DNA from 3 places in the Paenibacillus sp. FSL H7-0323 genome. Region 3 is predicted to be linked to each of the others. Evidence: predicted binding sites of a transcription regulator. Region 3 holds the regulator's gene; each other region holds the start of a gene.
The links. Region 3 encodes Rex, which represses fermentation and respiration genes when NADH is low (regulators of the CRP and FNR family bind a similar motif). Its sites were predicted from a motif close to TTGTGAAATATTTCACAA; they were not measured.
Positions count from the first base shown of each region.

Region 1: MHH89_RS23160 (phosphoketolase family protein) is a predicted target of Rex. The motif match lies at 3,588-3,605, and genes of this name have one in related genera.
Region 2: MHH89_RS25565 (flavocytochrome c) is a predicted target of Rex. The motif match lies at 3,175-3,192, and genes of this name have one in related genera.

Region 1 covers NZ_JBBODB010000001.1:5,112,149-5,120,431, forward strand. Annotated here, with positions in the region: gene MHH89_RS23140 (uracil-xanthine permease family protein) at 1-715, opposite strand, end outside; gene guaD (guanine deaminase) at 754-2,118, opposite strand; gene MHH89_RS23150 (hypothetical protein) at 2,430-2,618, shown strand; gene MHH89_RS23155 (GntR family transcriptional regulator) at 2,706-3,428, shown strand; gene MHH89_RS23160 (phosphoketolase family protein) at 3,722-6,103, shown strand; gene MHH89_RS23165 (ABC transporter ATP-binding protein) at 6,264-8,283, shown strand, end outside.
Region 2 covers NZ_JBBODB010000001.1:5,692,396-5,700,678, forward strand. Annotated here, with positions in the region: gene MHH89_RS25565 (flavocytochrome c) at 1,283-3,073, opposite strand; gene MHH89_RS25570 (histidine kinase) at 3,346-4,932, shown strand; gene MHH89_RS25575 (response regulator transcription factor) at 4,907-5,689, shown strand; gene scfA (six-cysteine ranthipeptide SCIFF) at 6,255-6,404, shown strand; gene scfB (thioether cross-link-forming SCIFF peptide maturase) at 6,527-7,921, shown strand.
Region 3 covers NZ_JBBODB010000001.1:2,641,003-2,649,285, forward strand. Annotated here, with positions in the region: gene MHH89_RS12030 (cell wall elongation regulator TseB-like domain-containing protein) at 1-363, opposite strand, end outside; gene MHH89_RS12035 (amidohydrolase) at 536-1,837, opposite strand; gene MHH89_RS12040 (redox-sensing transcriptional repressor Rex) at 1,824-2,477, opposite strand; gene dinG (ATP-dependent DNA helicase DinG) at 2,608-5,469, opposite strand; gene MHH89_RS12050 (tetratricopeptide repeat protein) at 5,596-6,237, opposite strand; gene panD (aspartate 1-decarboxylase) at 6,348-6,731, opposite strand; gene panC (pantoate--beta-alanine ligase) at 6,724-7,614, opposite strand; gene panB (3-methyl-2-oxobutanoate hydroxymethyltransferase) at 7,615-8,283, opposite strand, start outside.

The DNA.
Region 1 (8,283 bases), 2.5 Mb from region 3:
TACTTATCGCTGAGAAATCTAAAACGCCCATAATATTAGCGGAAATACATCCGACTACTAACGCCATCATTACGGAAAGAATTCGGAAGACAGATCCTTTATTACGGAACAAAGTACCGAGAACCACAAAAATAAGCAGTGTAGCACCTGAAATAAGGGCTAATAATACATTTTGATTAATTGAAGCCCCGGAGGCTCCGTAGATATTATCTCTGATCGCAACAGGCAATAAAGATAGACCTACAATGAAAATGATTGTGCCACCTACGATAGGCGGAATAAAGTTTTTAACGATTTTATTAAAAATCCCCGCATAACCCAAAATAATAACCAGGATGGCCCCGATTAAGCTGGCACCTAACACGGAGCTCCAACCGAGCTCTCCGCCACCACTAGCTGCATAAATACTGACGATCGCACCCAGCGGAACATAAGAAGGACCTTGAGCGATAGGCAGCTTCATACAGAAATAGGTTTGCACAATCGTTGCAAGTCCTGCGGCAATAAAGGTGGATTGGATTAACGCGCTGGACTGATTGGGCTGTAAGCCGATTAACATCGCAATAAGGAATGGCACTACATAGACATCCATAGCCAATACATGTTGAAAGCCGAGAATGACGGATTTACTAAATGAAACTTTTTCATCGGGTAGGACAGTTAGTAGCTGTGATTCCAAATGTGCTTGCTCTTGTACGTTTACTTGTGTTTTCACTCCGATGCCCACCTTAAGTTTTCTAGTTTAATTAATCTTTAACGCGAATGAACTTTTTCACCCTGTACCCAGACTTCACGGATATTTTCAGGTCTAGCCAGATACATTATCTTTTGAAAAATATCTTGCAAATCTTCATTCTCATCAAAGACGGGCAATTTCGCCGAGGGTACTTTCGTATCGATTATTTGAACATCCCATGCATAACCTTCTAGTAACCGGCCGATAGGTAAGCTTAAGCTTTCTCCGCCGCCAGCGGTAGCAAGATAAAAGGATTCATGGATCGTAATTCGCGATCCGGGTACTCCGCGGTTTTGTGCAGAAAGTGAGGGATTCACTCCATCCTCCAGCATTCTTGAAGACATAACGGCTTGTCTAATGTTGTCGAAGAGACTAGGTGAAAAACCTCCGGAAATATCAGAGCCTAAACCAATCTCAACGCCTTTGGCATGGAAGTCAGCGATCGGAATGACACTATTGGCAAAATACGCGTTGGATATCGGACAATGCGCAATAGCTGTTCCTGTCTCTGCAAACAAATTCACATCATCTTCATCTAAAAAATTACAATGTGCCATGACAGATTTATCACTGAGCAGACCAAAATCATGCAAGGCAAAAGCATCGTTCTTCTGGAACCGTTCTTGCACATAACCATGTGCCCAATCACTTTCACTACAGTGCGATTGCACATACGTATCATATTTAGCGGCTAGTTCTCCCAAGCCTTGTAAAGCCTCATTAGTGCAGCTTGGAATGAACCTTGGTGTCACTACTGGATAAACGCCTTGTTTAGTAGATTTAGCGAGTTCTTGTACAGCTAGTATAAATTCTTCCGTATCCACTAGTGCGGTGTGGGTGTCGGAGTCGCGGTAATTCTCAGGATTTCCCTGCGGATCGTCCATAACCACTTTTCCAACGAGTCCACGTTGTCCTTTTTCCGCACATATTTTAGCCAATAATAGACTGGCCTCTTTATGCACCGTTGCAAAATAAAGTGCTGTAGTGGTTCCGTTTGCGAGCAAAGTGCCAACCACGTCATCGTAGACTTTTTTTGCAAAAGCCAGGTCCGAGAATTTAGACTCCAGTGGGAAGGTATAAGTATTTAGCCAATCATAGAGCGGGATATCTAATGCAGTTCCAGATTGAGCCCATTGTGGCGCGTGGACATGCAGGTCGATAAAGCCGGGTAAAAAATACTGGCCTTCAGCTAATAAATGAAAATTGTCCTGACCTTGATAAGCATCAAGCAAGGGTTGATAGTCGGGGTGATCCGGTGCAACGATCATTTCTATCATCCCATCCGAATTGATACAGAAGAGATGATCCTTTAAAATTTGTATTTCTTTTGGGGATAGGCTAGAAAATGAAGTGCCTAGGAATATTTGCATATAATTTCTCATGATTTCCGCCTTAATGTTCGTCTTTTGGTGTGCATTCGTTATTATAATCCGTGAAAAAGGATAAGTCCAGACCAAAAGTCGAATAAAGGCGTAATTGACGGATAGGAGAAGCTGAGGAATTGAAAGCGAATATGACACATAGACGTCACGTTCGCTAGGCTAGAATACAGAAAAAGATAGAGGGAAGTAAAAAATGCTGATCGGCTTCGATTTCTTTACGGTTATAGGAAATGAATGCGGTTACTATCTTGTGATATAATAGATGAAATCGATCAATAGTTTGAGAAAATTGGATTAGGAGTGTTGCCTGGATGAGAAGATACAACATTTGGCGCCCGTTGATGTTAATTATTGTTGCTGTACTTACAAAAAGCTTGGTCACTAACCTGTGCATTTTGTTTGGTATGCAGGCTGAATCAGCAAGTAGTATGGGGACGCTGGGCATGGTCATTGCCGGTTTAGTGATGTACAATCGCATGACAAATCGCCGACGTAAATAAGCTGGCCGGATAGATTATAAACGTCTGGTTATTATGTTATAGTAAAGATTGAAATAAAACTTGTATCGACCTGAAAAGGAGTACTTCATGACACAGTTTGTCTACAAACAAATTATTGATGACTTAAAAATGAAAATTTTTGCTGGGCAGTTTCCCGATATGAAATTACCGGATGAACGAACGCTTAGTGAAACTTATCAAGTGAGTCGTAGTTCTATTAAAAGTGCTCTGACTAAAATGGCAAATGCCGGCATTATTTTTAAAAAGCGTGGCTCAGGGACATTTATAAATCCTTTATACATAAAAAATGAATCTATTTTTAACTACGAAGGCTCTAATTTAGGTGTCACCGACAATTTTCAAATGAATGGGAAGAAGCCAAAGATTAAAGTTTTGAAATTTGAGGTCATTCCACCAACGGAAGAACTACAACGGGATCTGTTTTTAGGCCCTCATGATTTTGTTTACAAAATCATTCGCTTACGTCTTTTTGATGATGAACCCTTTATGATTGAAACGGGTTATATCCCAATCAAAATCGTGCAGAATTTAAATCAGACCATTATTGAAGGATCTATCTTTAATTATTTGGAGGATTCACGAAATCTGGCGGTAACCAAATCCTTTTTATCGATATCCGCAGAACCCTCTGAGGCTACGGATCAAGAGCTGCTGCATTTGCAGGCAAATGAGCCAGTAAGCATTATGGAAGGGATTTTCTTTTTAGATAATGGCACGCCATTTGAATTCTCCCATATGCGCTTCCACTATAAATACTTAAAATTTAATACCTTTGTGTCCGTTCATTAAAAGTAAGACTGGGGAATTTTTCTCGGTCTTATTTTTTTTGTTTTGCGCAAAATAGATGAAGGATAAGGAGCAAATACCCCCGCAAACTTCAGTCCATATTTTTACATATATATTAATATTGACGTATTTTTACAGACAATTGACACTGTATTTCATACTATGTTCATATTTTCACAAAATTGGACCGTATCATTTGTTGAAAAGGTTGAATTAATTTTTCGCGGCGGTATGATGTACTTGTGGAAGAAATTACGGCAATGTAGACACAGAAAAAATTTTGGGGAGTGGAAGAAATGGTATTATCCATGGATGTTGATTACTCATCAAAAACTTATTTAGAGAAGCTTGATGCATACTGGCGCGCAACTAACTACATCTCTGTAGGTCAACTGTATTTGAAAGATAATCCGTTGTTAAGAGAACCGCTGAAAGAAGCAGACGTAAAGATTAAGCCCATTGGACACTGGGGAACTATTCCAGGCCAGAACTTTATTTATGCCCATTTGAATCGGGTCATTACTAAATATGATTTGAATATGTTCTACATCGAGGGCCCTGGTCATGGCGGTCAGGTTATGGTTTCGAACTCCTATCTCGATGGTAGCTATACTGAAATTTATCCGGAAATCACACAAGATATCCCAGGCCTGAAGAAATTGTTCAAACAATTCTCTTTCCCAGGTGGAGTTGCTTCCCATGCTGCCCCTGAAACACCTGGATCGATCCACGAAGGTGGCGAATTAGGTTATTCTCTATCCCATGGTGTAGGTGCAATTCTGGATAATCCAGATTTAATCTCCGCTGTTGTTATTGGTGATGGAGAGGCTGAAACTGGCCCATTAGCGGCTTCATGGTTCTCCAACCGGTTCATCAATCCAGTTACTGATGGTGCAGTTCTGCCGATCTTGCACTTAAATGGTTTCAAAATCAGTAACCCAACGATTCTGTCTCGTCAATCCAAAGAAGAAATTACTGCATACTTTAAAGGTATGGGTTGGGAACCGTTCTTCGTTGAAGGCGAAAATCCTGATCTAATGCATCCGGAAATGGCTAAGGTGCTTGATACCATCGTTGAAAGAATTGAAGCGATTCAAAAGAATGCACGTGACAACAATGACCTGACGCGTCCGGTTTGGCCAATGTTGGTCTTCCGTTCTCCTAAGGGCTGGACGGGTCCAAAGCAATGGGATGGTGTTCCGAATGAGAACTCTTTCCGTGCCCATCAGGTGCCGATTCCAGTGGATCAAAAAAATATGAAGCATGCTCCAGCGTTATTGGAGTGGATGAACAGCTATAGACCAGAAGAATTATTTGATGACAATGGTCGTCTGAACGCTGAACTTGCTGAGATTCTGCCAACTGGCGACAGACGTATGGGAATGAACCCAGTTACTAATGCTGGCAACCAAATTAAAGATCTAAACTTACCGAATTTCCGTAAGTTCGCACTTGATAATTCCAAACCAGGTGAAGTAATAGCACAAGATATGGCCGTTCTGGGTAAATACATGAAAGATGTTATCTCTCTGAACGAAGAGAACCGCAATTTCAGAATTTTCGGACCGGATGAAACAATGTCCAATCGTCTGGGACCTGTCTTTGAAGTGACGAAACGTCAATGGTTGGATCAAGTGATTGAGCCGAATGACGAATTCCTAGCTTCTTATGGCCGTGTTATCGATTCCCAATTGTCTGAACATCAGGCAGAAGGTTTGCTTGAAGGTTACGTATTGACAGGTCGCCATGGTTTCTTTGCAAGCTATGAAGCTTTCTTGCGTGTCGTGGATTCGATGATTACTCAGCATTTCAAATGGCTACGTAAAGCAACAGATCAAAGCTGGCGTGCGGATATTCCATCATTGAATGTGGTAGCAACTTCAACTGTATTCCAACAAGACCACAATGGTTACACTCACCAAGATCCAGGTTTGCTAGGTCACTTGGCTGATAAAAAACCAGAATTTATCCGTGAGTATTTGCCGGCTGATGCCAACTCCTTGCTGGCTGTCTTTGACACCGTCTTAAATGACCGTCAAAAAATTAACTTGATTGTTTCTTCCAAACATCCTCGTCCACAATGGTTCAGTGCGGATGAAGCACAAGAGCTGGTGGATAAAGGACTGAAGATTATTGACTGGGCAAGCACCGATCAAGGTGGAGAGCCTGATGTTGTCTTTGCTTCTGCAGGTACAGAACCAACTATCGAAAGCTTGGCTGCCATCTCTATCCTGCATGAAAAACTGCCGAACCTTAAAATTAGATATATCAACGTGGTAGACTTGTTGAAACTGAGAAGTCAAAAATTAGATCCGCGTGGCTTATCTGACGAAGAGTTTGATCAATTTTTCACAAAAGATAAACCAGTTATCTTCGCTTTCCATGGATATGAAGGTCTGATTAAAGACTTGTTCTTTGATCGCCATAACCATAACCTGCACGTACACGGATACCGCGAGAATGGCGATATCACAACACCATTCGATATGCGCGTATTGAATCAAATGGACCGCTTTGACTTGGCGAAGGAAGCTGTTCTGAGCTTGCCTAATGCTAACGACTATAAAGCGATCGCAGATGAAATGGATGCTATCGTTAAGAAACATCACCAATTCATTCGTGAAGAGGGTATTGATTTGCCAGAAGTAGAGAACTGGGTATGGAAAGCTTTGAAATAAGCGTATAGTCAGTACCATAGGAAGTAATACAAAAAGACACCTTTAGAGGTGTCTTTTTATTTGTTTAAATTACCATACAAAACAATTATAATCATTTTTTCATCTTTACCACTGTAAATATATGTGAGTAAATAGTTGGGTAAAGAAAGGGGAGAAATGTATGACATCTATTGATAAACTTCCCAAGTCTATAGAAATACAGCTTACAGAACAACCTTTATTTCACTCTGTATCCGATTTAATGAAAGATGGGCAATTCGGTGAGCAGTGGCTTGTATTGACTGAGAAGGAGATTTCCGTTTGGGGAACGGACGGGAAACTGGTCTCAAAGCTTCTAGTCTCGAATATTACTGATGCCCGGGTAGTAGGCGGGGTAGGCGGCGGATCGTTGCTTGTGGATACCCAAGAGGGGCCTATTATACTTATACGTTATACAGCATCACTTACCTCTATATTTGGTTTTGCTTCTAAATTAATTGGCGCTGTAGCTAAAGGCGAGGAACGGCCAACCGCTTCTGAAAAAGAGTTTCCAAGAAATTGTCCAAAATGCCGCAATCCACTGCCGGAAGATTCGCAAGCTTGTCCGGTGTGCAAGAGTAACGGCAAGGTTCTATTTCGGATGCTGAGCTATGCCAAGCCTTATAAGATCCAAATGATCGCTGCGGCGATTATGTTGATTTTTACTACATTGGTAGAGCTTGTTCCACCATTTTTGACGAAGATGATCGTTGATAATGTGTTGACAGAAAAGGATATGGGCTCAACGCTTCTATGGATTGTGATCGGGCTAGCAGCCACGTCCTTAGTAATTACTTTAATGCAGACTGTACGTGGACTTATAGGGGTATGGATTGGTTCCAAAATCATGGGTGATCTTCGTCATGATGTGTATCATTCCTTGATGAAATTATCTTTATCTTTTTTCGACCGAAGACAATCTTCGCAATTTATTGGACGGGTGAATAATGATTCAGAGGCGATGCGGCAATTTATGACTGACGGTGTAATCTGGGTCTCGGGTGAATTGCTACGGGTAATCGCTATTTTCACTATTATGTTCAGTATGGATTGGAAGCTAACGCTGCTTGCTATGCTGCCTATGCCGCTTATGGTGGTGCTGTCGACCGTGTTATGGCCGATGATTGGCAGACGTTGGTACCAGCAGTGGAGATCTATTTTTAGATTAAACGCTTTGGTTGGCGATTCTTTGCAGGGGATTCGTGTAGTCAAAGCATTCGGTCAGGAAACAACAGAGATGTCACGTTATACAGTCGCCAATAAGGAGCTGGTTCGGCATAATATTCGGATCGAAGGCTTATGGCAGGGGATGTTTCCTGCTTTTGCGTTGGTTGCTGGTGTGGGTACGTTATTAATTTGGTTTTATGGCGGGAAAACGGTGCTACAGGGCCAATTATCCATCGGTACGCTAATCGCTTTGGTGACCTACCTTGGGATGCTTCTTGGACCTTTGCAGTGGGTGAGCCAAATGATCAACTGGGCCAGCCATGCGATTTCAGCAGCAGATCGGGTCTTTGAAATTATGGATACTCCGTCAGATGTGCCTGATACTGTGAATCCAGCAGCCATCGGCCGCGTAAACGGTGAGGTTGAGTTTAAGCGGGTTACTTATGGATACGAAAAACATCATCCTGTGCTCAAGAACGTGGATTTAAAAGTGGGTGCGGGCGAGATGATTGGTCTGGTCGGACATTCAGGTGCCGGTAAGTCGACTTTCATTAATATGATCTGTCGCTTCTATGACACAGATGAGGGAACCATTACCATCGATGGTGTGGACATCCGAAATATCAGCCAGTCAGATCTGCGTAGTCAGATCGGTGTAGTGCTGCAGGAGACGTTTCTATTCGACGGAACGATTGCTGAGAATATTGCCTATTCTAAACCGGACGCTACGGAATTAGAAATCATGCGCGCTGCAAAAATTGCCAACGCCCATGATTTTATCGTTCAATTGCCGGATGGCTATGATACAAGAGTTGGGGAACGTGGCCATAAATTGTCCGGTGGAGAGAAGCAGCGAGTGTCTATTGCCCGAGCAATAATTCACGATCCGCGAATTCTAATCCTAGATGAAGCAACAGCTTCTGTAGATACAGTGACCGAGCGGCAAATTCAAGAAGCGATCTCGCGACTGGTAAAAGGCAGAACGACATTCGCGA
Region 2 (8,283 bases), 3.1 Mb from region 3:
AGTGATGTCCTGTCAGTGCAAACTAATAAATAGACAACTTTATATTTATAGACACTTAAAAAACATACACCTTTCAAACCAACTACTGGACAGCTTGTCAGTCAGAATCAGGAGAGCATACGCAGTCAAATGGTGGACATTATGGTTTAGTAGTAACATTAGTGTTCATATATTCCGTAGTTAGAGTCCATGACAAAAATAATTTGTAATATGGTCTAATACCGCGGAAAGTCTAGAAGAAGAATATTGATGTAAAACTGATGTAAAACATCAACAAAAACGATTGGAATGAAACCATCCAGAGCGGAGAATGAATGAAAAAAATCCCGTAATATCAAGGTTTCTGTAGGTTGTAACAGATCTCATCCCAGGATAATATGTTCCCGCATACGGTGCATGTGGAGTCGGTGGCTTTGTTGGTGAGGGATGTAACAGAAGAATGTAAATGAAAACAAGGCGAAGTCGAGAGCGCAGCTGCAGCAAGAGTATGCAATGACCAGTCATATTCGCCCGGAAACTTCGGACACTGAAGTATTACGAAACGCCGAGCAGAGGATAATATCATAAAATATATTTGTAAAAATTTTGGCGAGTAACATAGAACGTCTATTTTTTGTGGACGAGCACGGGGAATTAAATTTTATCAGGGATTTCCCTGAATATTAATATCCGATTATATATTGGATTCATTGGTTGGCTATATGCTTTTCCATTATATCTGGCCATTAATTAGAAGCGTTCGCCAACCACATATCTGCATAATAAAGCTCTTACGAAGTAGGTCTATGCCTATTATCCGTGAGGGCTCTTTCTCATTTATTAATGATCCTGCAAAAAGTCAGCCCCATATGGAACCTTCGAGGGTACCATATGGGGCTCTTTTTGTTTCCGCAAATTGCGGAAGCATGGCGCAGGGACAAGTTCCTGCGCTTTTTCACATTCAGTTAAAGGAGAGAAATGCAATGAAAGCAAAAACAGAGTGGAATAATATTTCTTTTTCGGAACGATAAAAGAGCAGCGAGTTAGACGAGCGTAGCCCCTAGGCTCCACCATAAAAAAATCGTGAAGATCATCGTGGTCACACTTTTGATCACAGTGCTTATTTTTTTCATGCCGATGACACGAATACATAGCAAACCGCCCTGTTCGCAATGTTGCGAACAGGGCGGTTTGCTATGTCATAGAGGGCAGCTTGAAAGTTAGAGTCAACCTGCACTTTACAAACTATCTTGTACATTTTTAAGGATAACTTATTAGTAGAGCAGTTACACAAAAAATAAGATTACTCTGCTACAACTTGTTTGCCTGCAATCCGGCCGAATGTGAAGATATCAGCGATGGCATTACCGCCAAGACGGTTTGTACCATGAATGACCCCTGTTACTTCACCTGCAGCGAACAACCCAGGGATGACTTCGCCTTTTTCATTCAAAACGCGAGTCTTCTCGTCGATCACCAAGCCGCCCATTGTATGGTGAACGGAGGGTACAGCTTTTTCGATGTAGTAAGGGCCTTTTTCAAGAGATTTCAATCCACCGCGATGTTTGAAATCAAGGTCTTTACCTGTTTTCGCATAATCATTTACTTTATTAATCGTTTCTTTCAAAGTGTTCACGTCAATTTTAAAGAAATCAGCGGCCTCTTCAATCGTATCGGCTTTAAAGAGCAAGCCTTGTTTAACGAGTTGATCGTATTCGTCTTGATGAACTTCTATCGTTTTACCGATATCCTCAATGCCTTGATTCCATAATTGATACGTATATCCACCCGTTTGGGCAAGAATTGCTTTAGAAATAACGTCACGACGTTCTAATTCCTCAACGAAGCGCTTGCCTTCTTGGTTAATCAGGATCGCACCATCGAAGCGGGAGTCTGCAACCAGAGAAATAACACCTGTCTCAGGATTACAGATTGGATACGTTTGAATACTCTCCATGTTTGTCAGTTTGGCGCCAATCGTTTCTGCCATAACGATACCATCACCTGTAGATCCTGGTGTATCGGTAGTCATATATTTTTCATCCATTGTAGGGTTATACTTCTTACGCATCTCTACATTGGATCCAAAACCACCGGTAGCGATGATGACGCCTTTGTTCGCATGGAATGTGATTTTGTCGCCAGTACCCGAAGTCGCAGTTACACCTGTTACTTTGCCGCTTTCGTCCTTCAGCAAGGTTTCGGCTTTCATATTCGTTTTGATCGTGATTTGATCAGCGTCTGTTTTGGCTTTTAACTTAGTAATCAATTCAACACCTGTATGACCTACAGGAATCAACGCACGTTTTCTGGAATGGCCACCAAATTGGAACAGATGATCAGGTAAGAACTCTACCTTGATATCATCGCGCAGCCATTCGGCAGATGCTAGAGCATTGTCGGCAAGAATACGAACCATCTTTGGATCCCCGAGGTTGTCTCCGCCTTTCATCGTATCATTATAGAACAAGTCAGCCGTGTCATCTGTGATGCCAAGAGCACGTTCAACCCAGTTGTCAGGCGCATTCATCTCACCACCGGAAATCAATGTGTTGCCGCCAACAGCTGGCATTTTCTCGAGCAGAACTACATTAGCTCCAGCGCTCTTCGCTTCGATAGCCGCACTAAAGCCAGCACCCCCGGCACCGATGACGACAACATCATAGGTTTGCTCGGCTTCTTCTTTGTCTTTGCTTCCACTGACTGCAGCGCCAGCGACAAGGGTAAGTCCAGACTTCGTAATGGCATCTTGAATGGCTTCGAGATATCCTTTGCTTGTAACTGTAGATCCGCTAATGGCATCAACTTTTGCGCTGTTAGTTGCCATGACCTCTTGCTTGAGCTGCGTATAAACAGGTTCTGCAAGTACTTCATTTTCCTTATGCTCTGTTACTTTAATGTCAGTGATCTTGTTATCTAATAAGGAGACTTGTACTTTAATATCGCCATGTTTACCTTGCCCAACTCCTTCAAAGACTTGAACTCCGTTTGCATCTGCAGCGGGCTCTGCATCTTTACTGCCGCAAGCAGCAAGCGTGAACATAAGACTGAGGACTAGTAGAATAGATAACAGCTTTTTCGTGTGAGTTCGCATAATATCTCCTTCATTCTGTTGTGGATTGGTTACATACACTAGGGAGAGGAAGATTTGCTGGGCAAATCCTTTATCTCTGGCCTAGACATGAATGTTATTTCATGTGAAAATATGCACAAGACCTATTATAGATTTAGTACAGCATTATGTATTTGCACAGATTAGTGTTTTTTTGTCTTTTTCGGGCATGTAAGAAACGGATATTGTGAAGGGCTATGATTACAATGAAATCAATTCACTTAAAAATTACGTTAATCGCAGGAGGCTGCTTCTTGCTGCTGTTCGTTGCATTGCTTGTAACAATATATTTGGAGATGAACCATACGGTTGTCCCTTTGAATAAGAACTTAACGCAGCAAGTGGTTACTGCACGCAGCGACCAGATTGATTATTGGTTTAATCAGCGCATTGGAGAGATAGACATGCTTGCTTCTCTAGCTTCGGACCATCATTGGACACGAGATGAATTGCTGCAAGAGTTCGATAAGTTCGAGGCGAAGAAGCAAGTAGAGTACGAATCCATACGCGTGGTGGATATTCACGGAAATTCCTGGTCAGCAAGGGATAAGCCTTTTTCGATACTAAACCGACCCTACTATCGAAAACTGCTGAATTCAGATTCCAATTATGTGGTGAGCAATCCGATCGTGTCCAAAGCGAATGCAGCCGAAATCGTCGTTATTCTCTATCGCGTGAATCCATCGGTGAATGATGAGGTAGCTTATATTGCCGCAGCCGTCTCCGTCAAGAAGATGAAGGAGATTGCTCAAGATGTAATGCTATATGACCAGTCAGGCCAGCTTATCGTCGATTGCAGAGAGCTGGGTGAAGGAGATGGAGCAGAGGATGCAGCAGATAAGAAGAACATGAGTGTATTTGAGGCTCCAATTCAAAATGTGGAAGGCTGGAAGTTAGTACTCAAAGTACCGAATTCAAGTCTATCGTTAGCGGTGATCAAAACCCAACGGACTGCATTGCTGGTAGGCATTCTTATCGGTAGTGCGTTTATCGTCTTTCTGCTGCTGCTTGCTTCTTCCATTATTCGTCCAATTCAGTCGCTTCGCCAGGTAATGGAAAATGTGCAGAACGGCAACCAAACCATACGTGCAGATGTTACGCGCTCGGATGAGATCGGCGATCTTGGACGAAGCTTCAATGACATGCTTGTTCAATTATACGCTGTGGAGCAGGACCGAAAGGAGATGGAACTCAGACTGATTCATGAGCAGATCAAGCCGCACTTTTTATACAACACATTGGATACGATCCAGTGGATGGCAACGGAACATGGAGCAGACAATGTGGTGGAGATGGTGGAAGCGCTTAGCGCGTATTTCCGATTAGGGCTTGGAACAGGCAGTCCCTACATTCTGCTTGATCAGGAGTTGTACCATGTCGAGAGTTATCTTCATATTCAAGGTGTGCGATATGAGGAGATTCTGGACTACGAGCTTCGATATGATGAAAAGCTTGCTCAGTGCCAAGTCGTTCGCTTCATGCTGCAGCCTTTGGTGGAAAATGCGATTTATCACGGGATTAAGCCACTTGGGGATCAAAAGTGCAAAATTTCGATTACAGCATATCAACAGGCCGATGATTTGGTCATTAAGGTTGAAAATAATGGGGTTATGATTCCGGAAGAGAAGCTTGAGCAGATAAATCAAGCCCTTCTTGATGATGCATATGATCGTTCTGCCACAGGCTTTGGGCTATACAGTGTAAACCATCGCATTCGACTAGCTTACGGGGTGCCATATGGCCTTGCAGTGAAGAGCGAAGATGGGATTACCGTTATGGTCATTCGAATACCTTTGGACGGGGAGTGGAATGAAGATGTGGAAGATTGTCATCGTCGATGATGAAACGATCATTCGCAAAGGCTTGCGACAATACATTGAGGAGAGTCCGTATCTTTTTGAGGTTGCAGGAGAAGCGAAAAGTGCAAACGAAGCATTGAATATGGTGGAGGAAGCCCCACCACATGTATGTCTTGTGGACATCAACATGCCGAATATGAATGGGCTCGATCTGATGAATATATTGCGCGAACGCTGCCCGTCGGTTCTGGTTGTCATCATCAGCGGGTACGATAACTTTGAATATGCGCGTCAAGCCGTGCAACTGCAAGCATTCGATTATGTATTGAAACCTGTGCCGAAGAGTGATCTGAACAAGCTGCTTCATCGGATCGATGAGCATCTTCAGGTAAAATATCCTTTGCATTCACATGAAGACAGGGTGGATAAGGAGCGGGAGCTTCCCGGGTATACAGGGGATGGAACAGTGCTTATCCAAAAAGTGACCGAGTATATTGACAGTCATTATCAGGATCCGGAGCTGTCTATTACTCGAGTAGCAGCACTATTTCATATCAACCAAACCTATCTTAGTAAGCGTATGAAGCAAGAAATCGGTGCTTCATTCCTTGACTATGTCACCGAGCTTCGGATATCGAAGGCGAAGGAGATTCTGGATGACGTAATGCCGAATATCAAAATCGGGGATCTGGCCGTGAAGGTAGGGTATAAGAGCCAGTACTATTTTAGTCGTGTGTTTAAAAATAGAGTCGGCTCAAGCCCCTTAGAGTACAAAAAGCATCCGTTCGGTTATGGATAGGAGGGCCATTCTCGTCCCTCTGCAGCACGCCATAGATGTTATGCTCGGAGTTGCCTTCTATCAAAACGGTTGGGTTTTAAACATGAGCGAGAAGATGAAGTTAAAGCATCCAATAGTGAAATATTTTTATGAACTAAGGCGTCAAGAGCAGATAAACTGTCTGGAAGTGTCTTAGGGCTCCTCATATAAGTTTGTTCACATTGTCCACCCACGCATGTGGAGAGTGTCGCTCTACTGGTAAGGAAGGATACAGTGCTATGAAATCCTTATATTTATTGGACTTTACGGACAAGTATGAGAAAAAATGTTGTTAAAGAGATGGCATCATTGCCGTCTCTTTTTTGTTTCACTTTTTTAGCATTGCTCTGACTCTGGTTCCCGCTGCCGCATCCTACGATCACAAGCATGAAAGACTGCACGAAAATTAGTGTTGATGCTTATGTTTAACCCCTCTCTGCTCTGCTAGGTGACAGGCATCATAGACGTACCTGCGTGATGTTGCTACGATGTTCCATGGAAATTAAGTGAAAGTGATCACAAGAAATTACAGAAGGAGTCATTTATCGTGAAAAGAATCGTAACCCTAAGCACCCGCAAACTGATGGATACCGCAAAACACGGCGGATGCGGCGCATGCCAGACCTCTTGCCAGTCCGCTTGTAAAACTTCCTGCGGCGTTGCAAACCAGAAGTGTGAAAATGCAATGAACAGATAGGATTCGGAATTTTACCGCCCATTGCTCTGCTGATGGGCGGCTATTTTTAAGAAATGGATACTATCCCTAAAGGATGGCGAAGCCGTTTCTACTTGTGTGCAAAAGGAGCTTGATTAGTAAGTATGATTCATCAATATAAACTAAACGGATACAATATCGTGCTCGATACCTATAGTGGCTCGGTGCATGTTGTTGATGACCTAGCATATGAAATTATAGCGGATTATGAGAAAACTTCTGTCGATCAAATCGTGACAACAATGTTGGATAAATATAAAGATGATTCCAGCATTTCCGAGAGCGACATTCGAGAAACCATCGTGGATATCGAGGCGCTTATAAATGATGGACAGCTTTTTACAAAAGATGAGTATGAGAACCTCTCGCTCGATTTAAAAAAACGAAAAACTTATGTCAAGGCACTCTGCCTCAATGTTGCGCATACCTGTAATTTGTCATGTGACTATTGCTTCGCTAGTCAGGGGAAATACAACGGAGATCGAGCAATCATGAGCTATGAGGTTGGACAAAAAGCTATCGATTATCTGCTTGAAAACTCAGGTCATCATCGAAACCTGGACATTGACTTTTTCGGCGGGGAACCACTTTTAGCCTGGAAAGTGGTTAAACAGATCGTAGCTTATGCAAGAAGCAAAGAACAAGAATACAAAAAGAAGTTCCGCTTCACCTTCACGACGAACGGGATGTTGCTGAACGATGAGGTCACTGAGTTTTTAAATCAGGAAATGTACAATGTCGTATTAAGCCTGGATGGAAGAAAAGAGGTTCATGACCGGCTTCGCCAAACGGTTAACGGAAAAGGCAGCTATGATCATATTCTTCCGAAGTTTCAGGAATTCGTTCGTAAGCGCGGAGACCAAGAGTACTATGTACGAGGAACCTATACGCGTAATAATGTCGATTTCACCAACGATATATTTCATATCGCAGACCTTGGTTTTGACAAGATCTCGATGGAACCAGTCATCTGTGATCCAAAGGAACCTTATGCACTTACCGAGGAGGACCTGCCGGAGATCTACAACCAGTACGAAATTCTCGCCAAGGAAATGATTGGACGTGATGAGCAGGGCAAGGGGGTTACCTTTTATCACTACATGCTTGACCTCTCGGAAGGACCTTGCATCCAGAAGAGAATTACTGGCTGTGGTTCAGGAACCGAATATCTTGCTGTCACCCCCTGGGGAGAGCTTTTTCCTTGTCACCAGTTCGTCGGGGATGAAGAATACAGCATGGGAAACCTCTGGGATGGCATCACAAAACCTGAGCTGCAATGTCAATTCCAAGAGAGCAACTGCTACTCGAAGCCGGAATGCAAGGACTGCTGGGCTAAACTCTACTGCAGCGGTGGTTGTCCTGCCAATGCACTGCACGCGACGGGTTCCCTGGTCGGAACCTATGATTTCAGCTGTGACGTCTTCCGCAAAAGAGTCGAATGTTCCATGATGGTGAAGGTGGATGAATCTATTAGAGCGATGGAAGAGCAATCTAGCTAGTTAACGTAACGGATGAATAAACTATAACCGAGAAATAGACACTTTTAAATAAAGTGCCTTTCTCGGTTTTTGTATGAATTTAGAGAAGGAGGACCGTAAAACAAGAAAGGGATCGGTTTCTGTAAAGGGCAGATCACTAATCGTTTTTTAATCTGAATCTATGGAATAAATTCTGTGCGTTGCTCGATAAATTTGGAAGCAAGGAGCAGGGCGGGGCTAAAGAAGTGAAGAGATTGAGGATCGGATGTATGGAGAAGGGGCAAACCCGGAGCCAACAAGCCTGTCCTCTGTTTTGTTATAGAAAGTGGAATTACATGTCCCAGAGCAAATTGAAGCAATAACTGGAGGGGGTTCTCAGTCAT
Region 3 (8,283 bases):
AAGATCAGCTTTGATAATGCCGCGTATTTGGGCTTCCGAGGTTCCTTTACTTAGTTCCTCAGCAAACACTGCGTCGTCGCCTTCAGCAAATTTTCCATCTACCGTAAAGCGGACCCAGACCATAAGAGCAGTCCCGGCTTCATTTTTCCCAGTTAATACCCAGTACACTGCATTTTCATCCCAAACCGATTTTTGTGCTTTGGTTACCTGTGTTAGACCCGCTCTGGTTTTGGCAACATCCTTAGCGATATCACGCTCGTTCCATTGATCTTTCATAATATAGGCATAGAACTGGATAAGTCCAAACCCCAGGAGCAGAATCAGAACTGACCCCAGGAGGATCCATTTTTTCCTTTTCTTCAAGGTACAGCTCCCTTTCTAGTAATATATCTTTTTTGATTATATAACACACCCGCGCGTTTATCCAAAATTTCATAATTTTCTAGCTTTCCCAGCCTTAAAAATACACAAAAGGCCGCAACTTTTGCTAAAAGCAAAAAGTCGCAGCCTATTATTTATTCGTTATTCTCCAGACTTAACGCTTCAATAAACCTTCGAAGGCTTCTTGCGCTTTACGCCGGATAGCTTCCTCATCCAGGGTTAAGCATTGTCCATGCTTGATGACCTGTTTACCATTCACCCACACATGCTCAACATCCTTAGCGCTAGCAGAGTAAACTGCATGAGACAACAGATCTGTGTGTGGCAGCAAATGCGGCTGATCGATATCAACAGCAATGAAATCTGCTTTCATCCCTACAGCAAGTCTGCCTACATTATTTAAAAAGATGGACTGCGCGCCATATTCTGTAGCCATACGCAGAGCCTCTGGAGCTGGAACAGCCGTTGGATCACCGCTGACACCCTTATGAATGAGAGCTGCAAGCCGCATCTCTTCAAACATATCCAAGTTATTGTTGCTTGCCGCGCCATCCGTGCCAAGAGACACCTTCACACCAGCTTTTAGAAGATCAGTAACCCGAGCCACTCCGCTAGCCAGCTTCAAATTACTGCCCGGATTATGAGATACACCCACATTATGGCGAGCCAAGATCTCAATCTCTTCATCATTTAAATGAACACCATGTGCAACTATCGAGGGACGTGTAAACATGCCAAGCTTCTCTAAGTGAGCTACAGGACGCAACCCGTAATCCGCCACATTTTGTTCCACTTCACGTTTCGTTTCGGACATATGCGTATGCATCGGTAAATCCAGATCATGCGCTGCCTGCACAAACTTAACCAGGAAGTCCGGAGGGCAAGTATAAGGGGCGTGTGGCGAGATCATAGTAGTAATTCTACCGTCAGCCTTTCCATGCCAGTTACGGGCAAAAGAAATCGCTTCCGCAAGCTTGTGATTCTGTACATCCTCTGGACATAACCCGATCACACCACGCATCAATACGGAACGGATACCTGATAACTCAGCTACCTCGGCTACTCGGTCCATATGATCATACATATCGAGGAAGGTCGTAGTTCCACCCTTCAGCATTTCCAATACAGATAAGGAGGTTCCCCAGTATACATCATCACCGGAGAACTTTTCCTCCATTGGCCACATCTTCTCCTGAAGCCACACTTGTAGCGCTAAATCATCTCCATATCCACGCAGCAAAGACATCGCCGCATGACCATGTGTGTTTACAAGTCCAGGCATGAACAGCAGACGGCTGCCATCAACCACTTGCACTCCAGCTTCCATCTGAGGCTCTTCTTTTCCTATGTAAGTGATTAAATCATCTTCAATAGTCATATATCCACTCAGAACCGGCTCATCCGTTCCCGGAGTCAGAAAATACCCGCCCTTAATTATCGTTTTATTGTTGTTCATGTTCACTTTCTTCCTTTCCATCCCGCAAGTAATAAGCAAGACTTTGCAGATCAGTTGTAAAATCAGCTGCATGCACCCGGATATTCGGTGGTGTCTTCAGAATCACAGGGGCAAAGTTCAAAATTGCTTCAATCCCAGAAGAAATGAGGATATCTGCTACATTTTGAGCTTCTGAATCAGGTACGGTAATAATGGCAATGCGAATACCTTGCTCACGAATTGTGCTGCCTAGTTCATCCATCGGTTGCACAGTAAGGGAGTTGATCTTACGTCCAACCTTAGGAGCGTACGAATCAAATATAGCCGTAATTTTCATAGTATCTTTGAGATATGCATTGTAATTAGACAAGGCATGTCCGAGATTACCTGCTCCAACTAAAGCTACATTAAGCTGTTGATCCAGCTTCAGGATATGACGGATTTTCTCAATAAGATACGTTACATCATAGCCGATACCTTTTCTGCCGAAGTCACCAAAATATGCTAAATCCTTACGAATCTGTGCGGGATTAAGATCAAGCTTTTGTCCAAGTTCCTGAGAGGAAACTGTTAATATTTCGCGATTCTGGAGATCATTCAAAAAACGCAAGTACACAGGTAGTCTGCGAACAACGGCTTCTGATATTTTATCCGATTTCATATTTTTCCTCCTAAAAATAGTAATGTTCTTGTGAAAATCCATATTCAAACGTCTACCTCTCCTTATTAAGGACGGTACTGTAACACACCGCCCTTAAGGATAAGGAGGAGCTAAACTGAAGACGAGCGTTTTAAGAAGCGCCGCCATCCTCTAGCCATTCCGCTATGCGAGGGACCATTTGATCAGTAAGCATATGCTCCATTTTGGGACCAGGCAATGAATAAAGGAAATACTTCCCGTAATGAGATTCAATAACCCTTGTATCATAAACAATAACTATTCCGCGATCCTGCGCCGTGCGAACCAGTCTTCCGAATCCCTGCTTAAAACGAATAACCGCTTGAGGAACAGATAATTTCATGAACGGATTCTTCTTCTGGGCCTGCAATAACTCCGACTTCGCTTCCGCCAACGGGTGATTCGGTGGTTGAAACGGAAGTCTCACGATGGCCAGGCAAGTCAGTGCTTCACCTGGAATATCTACACCTTCCCAGAAGCTGCTCGTCCCCAGCAATACGGATGCTGCACTGTCCTGAAAGCGGCGGATCAGCTTGCTCCGGCTGCCACCTTCCACGCCTTGACCAAGCACCGTAATCTCTTGTGAGGCCAAAGCCTCTTTAAGCGGATCATATACCTGACGCAGCATTTTATAAGAAGTAAACAGAACCAGCATCCGCCCACGTGTTGTTTTAGCAGCTTCCGATAATGACTGTACGAGTGTATCGACAAATCGAGCATCGCCCACACTGCCCTTCACACTAGGAAAATCACGCGGTATAACTAACAGTGCCTGCTCGCGATACTTAAAGGGAGAAGGAAGAAGTGAGGTCATTAGACGTCCTTCTTCCGCAGCTTCGTTAAGTCCGAGATTATCAATCATAAATTGAAAAGACTTATCTACAGACAGCGTCGCCGAGGTAAGCACGATGCTTTTTTTCTTATCGAAGAACAACTCTTTAAGCTGGCTGCTAACATCCACAGGGACGGCATACATCTGCAGTGATTTGCTGCGGTAATTTCCATTTGCCTCCAGCCAATATACTACATTATCGTCATTCAGCCCCATAAAGAATCTTACTTGCTCACGGATGGAAGCCAAATCCTTAAATAAACCGCTAATATCAGTAACAAGACTGTCTGCTGAGGATTGGCTTTCCTGGTCGCGCATCTCGTTAAGCATTTTATCACCCTTACGGATGATGTCGCTTAACGTCAGATTCATAGTGTTCTCTAGTGCAACCAATTCATCCCAATCCTTCGGCTTACGGGCGGGAATCAACCGCATAACCAGTTGTCCCGCTTCCCCTGCCCCTGCATCACTGCGTTCCGGCAAAAGGCTGAACAGCTTGTCGCTGAGTGCATCCCAGGTTTCTTTGACGGTAAGCAGATCCGGGTAGATCCGATCGATGACTCCGCTCCATTCTGAAGCCTCTTCACTGCCTGACGACTGTAATATCTGACGCAGAGCAGGAAGCTGTCCGTTTCGGCTATCTTTATACAGTCGCGATAATGTGTGTGCCACAGTGAAATGCTTCATATGCATGCCAAGATGTTTACCAGCCACATCTTCTAAATGATGTGCTTCATCAATGACAAGATGCTCGTAAGCCGGAAGCAGCTGGTGCCCAGCCTTAACATCTGCGAATAGCTTGGAGTGGTTCGTAATAACCACGTCAGCAATCCCAGCTTCATGCTTGGCCCTATGATAATAACATTTGCGGAACCAAGGACAAGAACGGCCCAGACAGGAATCGGTATCGCTTGCCACCGTCTCCCAGAAGTCACCGCCCCGGCCGCTTAAATTCAGCTCTTCATCATCCCCTGATTCACTTTGAGTGAGCCATACAATCATCTGAGCGGCAGTAAGCGCATCTTCCCTTGGGCTTATAAAGTCCTTTTTATTAATTTTATGCTCAAACTTACGCAGACACAAATAATGCCCTCTTCCCTTAAAAATAGCAGCTTTAAACGGAAAAGGAACTACCTGCGTTAACAAAGGGATATCCCGCTCGCGCAATTGGTCCTGCAGATTAATGGTATGAGTGCTGACCATGACTTTTTCATTGGTGCGAACGCTTTGATAAATGGCAGGCAACAAATAACCGAGCGATTTACCGGTTCCTGTGCCCGCTTCGATCAGTAGGTGTTTGTCTTCGGCAAGTGCCGTCATCACCTCATTGATCATAATATCCTGAGCTTCCCGGCTTTCATACTGCGGTAATGTGTCTTTAAGTCGTTTGGTTACTTCGTCCATATAATCAGTAAAAGATAAATTCGCTAGCGGATTCTCAGCATGCTCATCTCTAGGTGGCGCTAACTCCGTCCAATCTCCTACTGCAAGCGCTAATTGACGATAGAAAGTCAGATCACCTTCGGGCTGTAGCGTTTCCGCTTCCCGCTCTCGCAGCAGACCATCAAAGTACCAGCCCAGATCACTATCCTCTTCGGTAAACAGCTCACAGAGTCTCTGGATCGTAAGCAGCGGCAGCTCGTAGAGCTCCTCCAGACATTTCAGCAGCACTAAAGCAGTCGCAAGTGCATCACTATCTGCCTGATGCGGACGATCATGTGTCACTCCAAAATGAGCACTGACAGAGCCTAGTTGATAAGATGTGAGCGAAGGAAAGCAAATTTTCAGAAAATCAATCGTATCCAAAATCCGCCCTTGAAATGGCAAATAACCACAACGATCTAAAGCATTTTGTAAAAAATGGAAGTCGAAAGCGACATTATGCCCTACAAGCACAACATCATCCAAGAGCGGAACAAGCTCCATCATCATCTCATCCAGCTCAGGCGCATCCTTAACATCATCATCGGTAATCCCCGTCAGACCTGTTATAAAAGGAGGAATCGGCGTTCCGGGCTTGACATAGGAACCATATACCCGGGAGATGGACCGGTCTTCTTCTATAATTGCAAGGCCAACCTGGATAATTTCACCCACGGATTGGGTTCCTGTTGTTTCAAAATCAAGCACGGCAAATTTCATTATAATTCTATTCCCTTTCAATTGAGACTCTTAATCAGCATAACAGAAGTTGCGAAAAAAGGCGATGCACACCACTGGTTCAGGGGATGCATCGCTTGAATGGAAATTTCCAAAACCGTTATTCTTTTACAAAAGGGAAACCAGCTGATTTCCAAAATGCAGCTTCCCTCCACGACGGCGGCATACCTCTAAGTTAACGTTTGGTTCCGGAAGCGCAGGGTCATGCTGCAAAGCAAGATCAAACAATTCCTGCGCTTCATTGAAACGTTCCTGTGAGGCTCGTATGCAGCCTAAAGCATTATAAACCATGGCTTTCAGCTTGGTTTCCCGTATCAAGCCCAGCATATGGTTCAGATGACTCCAAGCGGCCTCACCGTCACCTTCCTGCAGATAAGAGATGGCTAAATATAATCGAGCAGCCAAGCTATCCGGGTATTGCGCAATAACTTCTTTAAACTGATCAATACACTTTCCATACATCAGCAGCTTATAATACCCCTGACCTCTTACAAAGGAATCCATACATAGCTCTGGTGCTTCCTGTTCCGGCACTTCCTCTTCGACCACTGCTGTAAAATCCGCACTTTCGCGAAAGGAACTAAGCTTCTCAGCAAAAGCGAGCCATTCATCCATCACTTTGTCGCTCAGTCTATGCAGCATATTATAATTGCATAAAAGCTCGTTCCGGCGGGCACCCTCCGCTGTAGGGTAATCTGTTACGATCTCCTGAAGCACCTTGTTCATTTCAGCAAACAAATGTTGAAACATGGGCGATCCCCCTTACTGAAGATGAAATCAGTTCAGCTTGCCTGACTTCATTTTCTGCGAGATCGGGGTCTTTCATCCCTGCCATTCATTACATGGCGTAAGTCCATACATTAAGCGATTGTAGCATGCAATTCATGATCAGCCAGCTTCACTGGTTTGTTATTCTCATCCACGAATACCACCGTTGGCTTATGTGACTCCAGTTCTTCTGAGAACAACATCGCATACGAAATGATAATTACTGTATCGCCCGGCTGAACAAGACGAGCTGCGGCACCATTAAGACAGATCACTCCGCTTCCACGCGGTCCAGGGATTACATAGGTTTCCAGTCGTGAACCATTGTTGTTATCCACAATTTGAACTTTTTCATTCTCAAGAATGTCCGCGGCTTCCATCAAGCTCTCATCAATGGTAATACTGCCCACATAGTTCAAATTCGCTTCCGTTACTGTTGCGCGGTGAATTTTGGATTTCATCATATGTCTAAACAAGTGCAGCAACCTCCTTTGGAATAAATACATTATTATCAATCAAGCGTGTTCTGCCAAACTTCACGGCGAGCGCTATTATAATTTCCCCATCCACTTCTGATAAAAGAGCTTCATCCTCTAATCCTTCAAGATCCGGGAATGTTAAGATCTCCGCGTAATCAATCACCGCTAAAGGAGAGCTGGAAATAACCGATGTCAACAATTCCCGCACTTCAGCAACGGTTGTTACTTTTCCTTCTTCAATGGACTGACGTGCTTCACGTAAGGAACGAGATAACACCAATGCCTGACTACGCTCCTCTGGAGACAAGAATACGTTACGTGAGCTGAGTGCAAGTCCATCCCCTTCACGAACGATCGGACAAGGAATAATTTCGACATTCATATTAAGATCGGACACCATTCGACGAAGCACAGCAACTTGTTGAGCATCCTTCAGCCCAAAGAAAGCATAATCCGGCTGTACGACATTGAAGAATTTATTAACTACTGTGGTTACACCATCAAAATGCCCAGGGCGGGAAGCCCCACAAAGCCGGGTAGTAAGCTCCGATACCGAGACCGTAGTCCGAGTAGGCTGCGGATACATTTCTTCCACACTGGGGATAAATACAATATCTACTCCCTCACGTTCAGCGAGCTCCAAATCACGACGCTCGTCACGCGGATAGGAATCATAATCCTCGTTTGGCCCGAATTGCAAAGGATTCACAAAAATGCTCATTACCACTGTGTTGCTCATTTCTCCAGCCCGGCGAAGCAGACTGGCATGTCCGTCATGCAAGTATCCCATCGTAGGAACGAACCCAATCGGGGCGTGCCCACCTTGTCTCATATACTCCAAAGCTTCGCGCAGCTGCTCCATGCTTCTGACGACTCTCATTTATTTCCCTTCCTTTCTTGCAGCGCCATATAAAGATTCCAAAACCGTTTCATCTGCATTAAAAACGTGACTTTCATCTGGGAAGGAACGTTCCTTCACTTCCTTCACATATTGGCTGATGCCCTCACGGATTACATTACCCACATCCGCATAGGTTTTGACAAAACGTTTCTCACGGTAAGGTGAGGCATACCGCAGCAAATCATGGAAAACCAATACCTGTCCATCACAGTAACGGCCTGCACCGATCCCAATGGTTGGGATGCTAAGCGCTTCAGAGATCGCTTGGGCTACTTCTTCCGTTACCAGCTCCAGAACGATTGCAAAAGCACCTGCGGCCTCAAGCGCCTTAGCTTCATCCATCAGGCGTTGCGCATCTTTGGCATCTTTGCCTTGAATCCGGTAGCCACCAATCATATTCACGGATTGCGGAGTAAGCCCGATATGTCCCAGTACAGGGACTCCCGCAGCTACCACCGTAGCTACAGTCTCACAAATCTCGAGTCCACCTTCCATTTTGACGGCATGAGCCCGCCCTTCCTGCATTAATCTGCGCACTCCCCGCAGAGTTTCATCTACACTTCCGTGATAAGTCATAAATGGCATATCCGCCACGATAAAGGTGCTTTGTGCTCCTCGAGTTACCGAGCGGGTATGGTACACCATATC